Regions from separate parts of the Klebsiella electrica genome, predicted to be linked through region 2. Evidence: predicted binding sites of a transcription regulator. Region 2 holds the regulator's gene; each other region holds the start of a gene.
The links. The regulator Fur, encoded in region 2, represses iron uptake genes when iron is present. The targets are predictions, from matches to a motif close to ATAATAATGAGAACNACTATCAA.
Positions count from the first base shown of each region.

Region 1: the regulator Fur is predicted to act here: its motif matches at 1,086-1,108, upstream of Electrica_RS09710 (TonB-dependent siderophore receptor).
Region 3: the regulator Fur is predicted to act here: its motif matches at 1,597-1,619, upstream of sodA (superoxide dismutase [Mn]).

Region 1 is NZ_CP041247.1:2,050,426-2,052,695, reverse strand. Features, by position in the region: gene Electrica_RS09720 (alpha,alpha-trehalase) at 1-44, shown strand, start outside; gene Electrica_RS09715 (methyltransferase domain-containing protein) at 147-938, shown strand; gene Electrica_RS09710 (TonB-dependent siderophore receptor) at 1,188-2,270, shown strand, end outside.
Region 2 is NZ_CP041247.1:3,756,892-3,759,161, reverse strand. Features, by position in the region: gene tnpA (IS66-like element accessory protein TnpA) at 1-157, opposite strand, end outside; partial or broken gene Electrica_RS17965 (ChiP family protein) at 241-435, shown strand; gene chiQ (ChiQ/YbfN family lipoprotein) at 483-815, shown strand; gene fur (ferric iron uptake transcriptional regulator) at 1,042-1,494, opposite strand; gene fldA (flavodoxin FldA) at 1,787-2,270, opposite strand, start outside.
Region 3 is NZ_CP041247.1:5,165,575-5,167,844, forward strand. Features, by position in the region: gene yiiM (6-hydroxyaminopurine reductase) at 156-830, opposite strand; gene sodA (superoxide dismutase [Mn]) at 902-1,522, opposite strand; gene Electrica_RS24700 (MFS transporter) at 1,864-2,270, opposite strand, start outside.

The DNA.
Region 1 (2,270 bases), 1.7 Mb from region 2:
CCAACGATGCCATCGCCGGAGCGGATAAAAAAACGGCGCCGTAACTCCTCCCGCGGCGGGCCCACCGCCGCGTTTATTTCTCCCCTCCAGGCCCCAATCGCGTTAGTCTGCTGTTTTCAGGTCGCCCGCGTTGATGGAAGACTCTTATGTTGATTGACGATATCGATTTTGCCCGCCTCTACCAACAGCAGCTTGCTCTGGCGGGGCGAAAAGAGAAACCGCCCGCCCACTGGGATGCCCGGGCGGAACACATCGCCATCGTCGATGCCCCGGTCATCGACAGCTATCTGCGGCAACTGCTGGCAAAAATCGATTTGCACGGCGCCAGCAGCCTGTTTGATATGGGATGCGGGCCGGGTACCGTCGCGCTGGCGCTGGCCAGCCAGCTCAACGAGATCTGCGGCGTCGATTACAGCCAGGGAATGCTCGATGTCGCCGCTCGTCGGGCTACGGCGCAAGGCGTTCGCCACGCGGTCTGGCACCAGCGGGCGTGGGAAGAGAGCTGGGAGGGGCTGCCGCGCTGCGATATCGCCGTGGCCTCCCGTTCCACCCTGGTGGCGGATATGCGCGATGCGATGCAAAAGCTCGATCGTCAGGCGCGACTGCGGGTCTACACCACTCATCTGGTTAACCCTGGGTTTACCTCGTCGACTATCCTGCGCGTGCTGGGACGAGACAGCGCGACGCTGCCGAACTATATGTATGCCGTGAACGTGCTGTATCAAATGGGGATTCATGCCAGCGTCGACTTTATTGATGGTGACCCTCAGGATAACAGCAGCTATCCGCTGTTTGAGCGCAACGTGGTGGCGGCGTTCGGCGCGCTCAGCCCGGCGGAGCGGGAACGTCTCGCACGGTGGTATCCGCAGCAAAACCCGCAGACCATTCAGGTTGATGCCCGGGACTGGGCGCTGATCGGCTGGAGTTGCCGTCGCTGAACATGTTCCCCACCTGAATTCACCGGCGCGGGCTCCCCCTCTTTTCCCCGGGGCGCATAAAGCGCCCATTACGTAGCATCATCCTGATATTTATCATGGTTTTTCCCAGCGGGCGTGACAAAAACCGGCTTGATCTCGAGAAAGCAAACGATAATAATTCGCATTACATTTTTACGAAAGATGACACTTTCGTTTTTACTGCGTAGCGGCGTACAGGAGTACCAGGCTACATCAACTCAGGATTATGTCATGACCGCTCGCGTCATCTGCAAACGCCCGGCGCTGTTATACGCGCTGGCCGCCGCCTTCCCGCTTGCCAGCCTGGCGGAAGAGACGGTTATCGTCACCGCGCAACCCGTCGACTCGGCGGTCTCGCCAACGCAGGGCTATAGCGCCAGAACCTCCACCGGCGCGACAAAAACCGATCGGCCGCTGATTACCACCGCGCAGTCGGTCTCGGTCATCACCCGTCAGCAGATGGCGGATCGGGGAGCCAATACCCTCAGCCAGGCGCTGGAATATACCCCAGGGGTTTACTCCAGCTTCGGCGGCGGCACAACCCGCTTTGATACGGTGTCGTTGCGCGGCTACCACGGCGGCGATGTTGATAACCTGTTTCTCGACGGCATGCGCCTGATGAGCGATGGCGGTAGCCACAACGTCCTGCAAATCGATCCGTGGTTTATTGAACGGGTTGACGTCATCCGCGGCCCCTCTTCGGCGCTGTACGGTCAGAGCGTGCCGGGCGGGGTGGTGAATATGACGTCGAAACGTCCGCAGTTTGCCCCGGAAGGCCATTTCCGTCTCAGCGGCGGGACGCAGAACACCAAAGGGGCCGCCTTCGATTATACCGATGCCCTCAACGATCAATGGGCTTACCGGGTTATCGGTATGACGCGCACCAGCGACACTCAATACGATAATACCCGCGAAGAGCGCTATGCCATTTCGCCTTCCCTGCTCTGGCAACCGGATACCGATACCTCGCTGCTGCTGCGCGCCTACCTGCAAAAAGATCCGTCGGGCGGTTATCACGGTTCGCTGCCGCTGGACGGCACCCGCTATGCCCACAACGGGCGTAAGCTCGCCACTGGCACCAATGAAGGTGACCCGTCAGACGGGTATCGGCGCCGCGAGCAGATCTACAGCTACGAGTTTACTCATCAGTTCAATGACGTCTGGTCGGCCTACTCCGCCGGGAGCTATACCCACACCAACGTCTCGCTGGATCAGGTGTATCAGGTCGGCTGGATTGACGGCAGCGACAGCCTGGCGCGCGGCTACAGCGGCTCGCGCGGCTCGCTGGATGCCTGGTCTACCGATAACCGCCTG
Region 2 (2,270 bases):
CAATAAAGCGCTGAAAAAGCGTATGTATTGTGGAATGACTGAGACCGAGGCGCTGAGCGATGGCCCGGATGGTCAGTTTATCTTCAAATCTTAAACGCAGGGCATCAGGCAAATAAGAACGGAAGCAGGGAATATCTTTTGTTGTCTGGGAATTCATCGTTCGTGTCCATCAAAATAGATGGGCGCGATTGTTGCCAGACAGGACAATTTTCACAAGACGTCGCAGATGGGGCGCTTACGGAAGAGTCCGCGTATAGCCTCGATGCGATGTACACCGTACAGGACGGCCGGGCAAAAGGAACGCTGTTTAAACTGCACTTTACCCAATACGACAACCACTCCGATATCCCGAGCTGGAGCGGTGGCTATGGCAACATCTTCCAGGATGAGCGTGACGTGAAGTTCATGGTTATCGCTCCGTTCACTATTTTCTGATGCCGCTGCGGCAGATGTAAATCTGCCGCAAACCTGAGAGGTTAATTATGAAGAAGCTATTGCTCATCGCGGTTATGGCATCGGGTCTGGTTGCCTGCACGCAGGCTCCCGCGCCGAAGGAAGATTCGAAACTAAAAGAGGCTTATAGCGCCTGTATCAATACGGCAGAAGGGAACCCGGACAAGGTTCAGGCCTGCCAGAGCGTTCTGGACGTGCTGAAAGAAGAGAAACAGCATCAGGCGTTTGCCAACCAGGAAAGCGTGCGCGTTCTTGATTACCAACAGTGTATTCAGGCGACCCGTACCGGTAATGATCAGGCGGTGAAAGCGCGTTGCGATCGCATCTGGAAAGGGATTCGCAGCAACAACACGACGAAATAAAACGGACGACAGAGTGAAAACGGGCGGAGCATTATCTTCGCCCGTTGGCGTTTCAGCGTTGATGTTCCGCCGGTTGATAAGTGCAGCGCGCATCAACCACCATCCCAGGGGGTAAGACGGAATGCGGTAACGTCAACTCGCGTACGAGGGCAGGGGGCGCGGCAGATTTCGCGCATAAAAAAAGCCAACCGTCAGGTTGGCTTTTTGCGGTTCACGCGGTGGGAAATTACTTTTCCAGCGCGTCGTGTGCATGTTCATCTTCACGGCAGTCGCCTTCCGCACAGTGACCGTAAAGGTACAGACTGTGGTTGGTCAAACGGATGCCATGACGGTGGGCGATTTCACGCTGACGCGCTTCGATAGACTCATCGCTGAATTCGATCACTTTGCCACAATCGAGGCAAATAAGGTGATCGTGATGATGCTGCTGGGTCAGTTCGAAAACAGATTTACCGCCTTCGAAGTTGTGACGAGTCACAATGCCCGCATCATCAAACTGGTTCAGCACGCGATAAACAGTAGCGAGACCGATCTCTTCACCCATGTCGATCAGGCGCTTGTATAAATCTTCCGCACTGACGTGATGGTTATCCGGTTCCTGCAGGACTTCCAGGATTTTTAATCGAGGAAGTGTGACTTTCAGGCCAGCCTTCTTTAATGCGGTATTGTTGTCAGTCATGCGGAATCTGTCCTGTTGCTAAACGATCTACTTCCATCAGCGGAAGTAATACAGAGAATCACCCGATGCAATGCGTCTCATTATAGAACTGCTGTCGTCAAATGAAAACTGCAAGTATCGGGCCTTGTATGCTGTCAAAAACGAGGCCCCAGCTACAAACTGCGTCACCTGACCTCGTTAAATCAGAGGACATTGTACAGATATGTGATTAAAAGTTAAAAACTTGTAGCTATTTGTTTGATTGCTTCTATCTATTAATGCGGCGAAACTTTACGGTAACGCCGCACAATCATCAGGCATTTTTAATTTCTTCGAGGTGCAGTTCTTCAGAGACCTGCTTAACCCACTGGCTTACGCGTTCGTTGGTCAATTCCGGCTGGCGGTCTTCATCGATAGCCAGACCGACGAAGTGATCGTCATCCGCCAGGCCTTTAGAGGCTTCAAAATGATAGCCCGCTGTCGGCCAGTGGCCAACGATGGTGGCGCCGCGCGGCTCAACGATATCGCGAATGGTGCCCAGCGCGTCGCAGAAGTATTCCGCGTAGTCTTCCTGATCGCCGCAGCCAAACAGCGCAACCAGTTTACCGTTAAAGTCGACCTCTTCCAGCGTCGGGAAAAAATCATCCCAGTCGCACTGAGCTTCACCGTAGTACCAAGTCGGAATGCCGAGCAGCAGGATGTCGTAGGCTTGCAGATCTTCTTTGCTGCTCTTGGCAATGTCGTGAACATCAGCAACATCTTTACCAAGCTGCTTCTGAATCATTTTTGCAATATTC
Region 3 (2,270 bases), 1.4 Mb from region 2:
GCGCTATGCTTAGCCGGGCTACGGATGAGTGCAGTCAAGTAGCCCGGATCAGTCGCAACGCGAGGCCATCCGGGAAATCTTCCGGCTTGCGCTTTGCTTAGCCTGGCTACGGTTTAGCAAATTTTATGGATATGTCGTTTGCGGCCCGGGGAAAATTATTTCCCCCACAATCTCCGCGAATTGTCTTCTATCTGCCCGCTCAGGCGCCGTTTCTGCAGGGTGCGGCTCCAGCTCACCGACAGCCCCGCTGCCGAGAGCAGACGATGATATTGTTCGTCATCGAACGGCATATGCCAGGCAATGGCGCCCGCCTCATGGACGCTCACATCGCTGAGCCGGGAAACCAGCTCCAGCGGCGCATCGCCGGACACCCGCCCACCGGCCACAACCCGATACAGCCAGCCGGTTTTACCGCTGTTCTGCATAAGCTGCGCCATATCGCTGACCGCAAAGTGATAGTTAAGCTTGAAGCACGGTGAGCGCGGCTGCGTCACCTGGATCAGCGCCTCTCCCCAGCGGAAGATATCGCCGATACAGACGTCTTTTTCCGTCAGTCCTTCGCTCGAGAGATTCTCGCCAAACGCCGGTGCGCAGAAAAGATCCGCCTGCTGCGAAAGTTCAAGGGCCCAATGGGCGTAATGTTCACGGGGATAGTGGCACAGCGCGCGATCCGGCCCGCCATGTATTTTCTTCTCCGCCTGTTCATCGCCCTCCAGCCCCAGTTCGCCGAGGATCAGTTCACCGTCGACCTGAATTTTACCGATGGCGCTTGGACGGCTGCCGTCGTAATCCCTTACCTTGCCCACAAAGACATTCACCGGATAGTGCATCGCCGCTCCTTTGCTGCGGATATAAAAAAAGCGAGTCATCAGACTCGCTTCTCATTCAGCACAATGCAACCTTATTTTTTGGCGGCAAAACGCGCTGCTGCTTCGTCCCAGTTAACCACGTTCCAGAACTCTTTGATGTAGTCCGGACGACGGTTCTGGAATTTCAGGTAGTAAGCGTGTTCCCAAACGTCCAGGCCCACAATCGGGAAGCCGGAAGCGCCGGAGACAGCTTCACCCATCAGCGGGGAGTCCTGGTTAGCGGTCGAAACCACGGCCAGTTTGTCGCCCTTCAGCACCAGCCATGCCCAGCCAGAACCGAAACGGGTCGCTGCCGCTTTTTCAAACTCAGCTTTGAAGTTATCAACGGAACCGAAATCACGTTCGATAGCGGCTTTCAGGTCGCCCTGCAGGGTAGTGCCGGTTTTCAGGCCTTTCCAGAACAGGCTGTGGTTAGCGTGGCCGCCCGCGTTGTTACGCAGTACGGTTTTTTTGTCAGCCGGCAGCTGATCCAGTTTGGCGATCAGTTCTTCTGCAGACAGGTTAGCAAATTCCGGCAGGCTCTCCAGCGCAGCGTTGGCGTTGTTAACGTAGGCCTGGTGATGTTTAGTGTGATGGATTTCCATCGTCTGCTTATCAAAGTGCGGTTCCAGGGCGTCATAAGCGTACGGCAGGGCTGGCAGTGTATAACTCATAATCATCTCCATTATTGTCAAGCGGCAGGAAGTGTTAATGCCGCGTAAGCAGTTGGTTCATTATAGTTAATTAAATGATATTGAAAACGCTTATCAATGCCGTATTTTTAATAAGGTTATAACACACAGGTCTACCCGCATTTTTGTGAGCTGGAACAAGTCATTACGTTGTTGGTTGTCAGAGTCCGCCGTCATATGGCAACAGCCTGAAGGCGAGAAAACTGACCGATTTTTACACTCATCGTGTCGGAAGAAGATTTATCCGATAAAAAAACAGATGAGGATAAAATCAATGAATCACGCGATTTTCTGGCATTTGACAGGCGTGGCCACACCGCGAATCAGGTCGTCATCGCCTTACTCTCAACGCGGCCCAGGGCGGCTTTACCTGACAGCGTGAACGCCGAGATAACCGTCACCACCAGCGCGATGCCACCGAGAATAAGATAGGTGTCCTGGAAGCCAATCCGGTCATACATATTGCCGGCAAACGCGGAGAGGAAAATCGCCGCCACCTGTTTGGCAAACTGAAAACCGACCAGGTAGATCGTCGCCGACAGGCGAGTATCGAAGACGCCGGTGATGTATTTAAATGCCCCCACCAGCAGGAACGGAACCTCGAGCGCATGCAGCATTTTCAGCGCCACCACCTCCAGCGCGGTGGTCGCAAAGGATGAGCCAATCATCCGCGCCGCCATCACCATCCCGGCAATCAACAAGGTATTTTTGGCGCCGATGCGGTTAATAA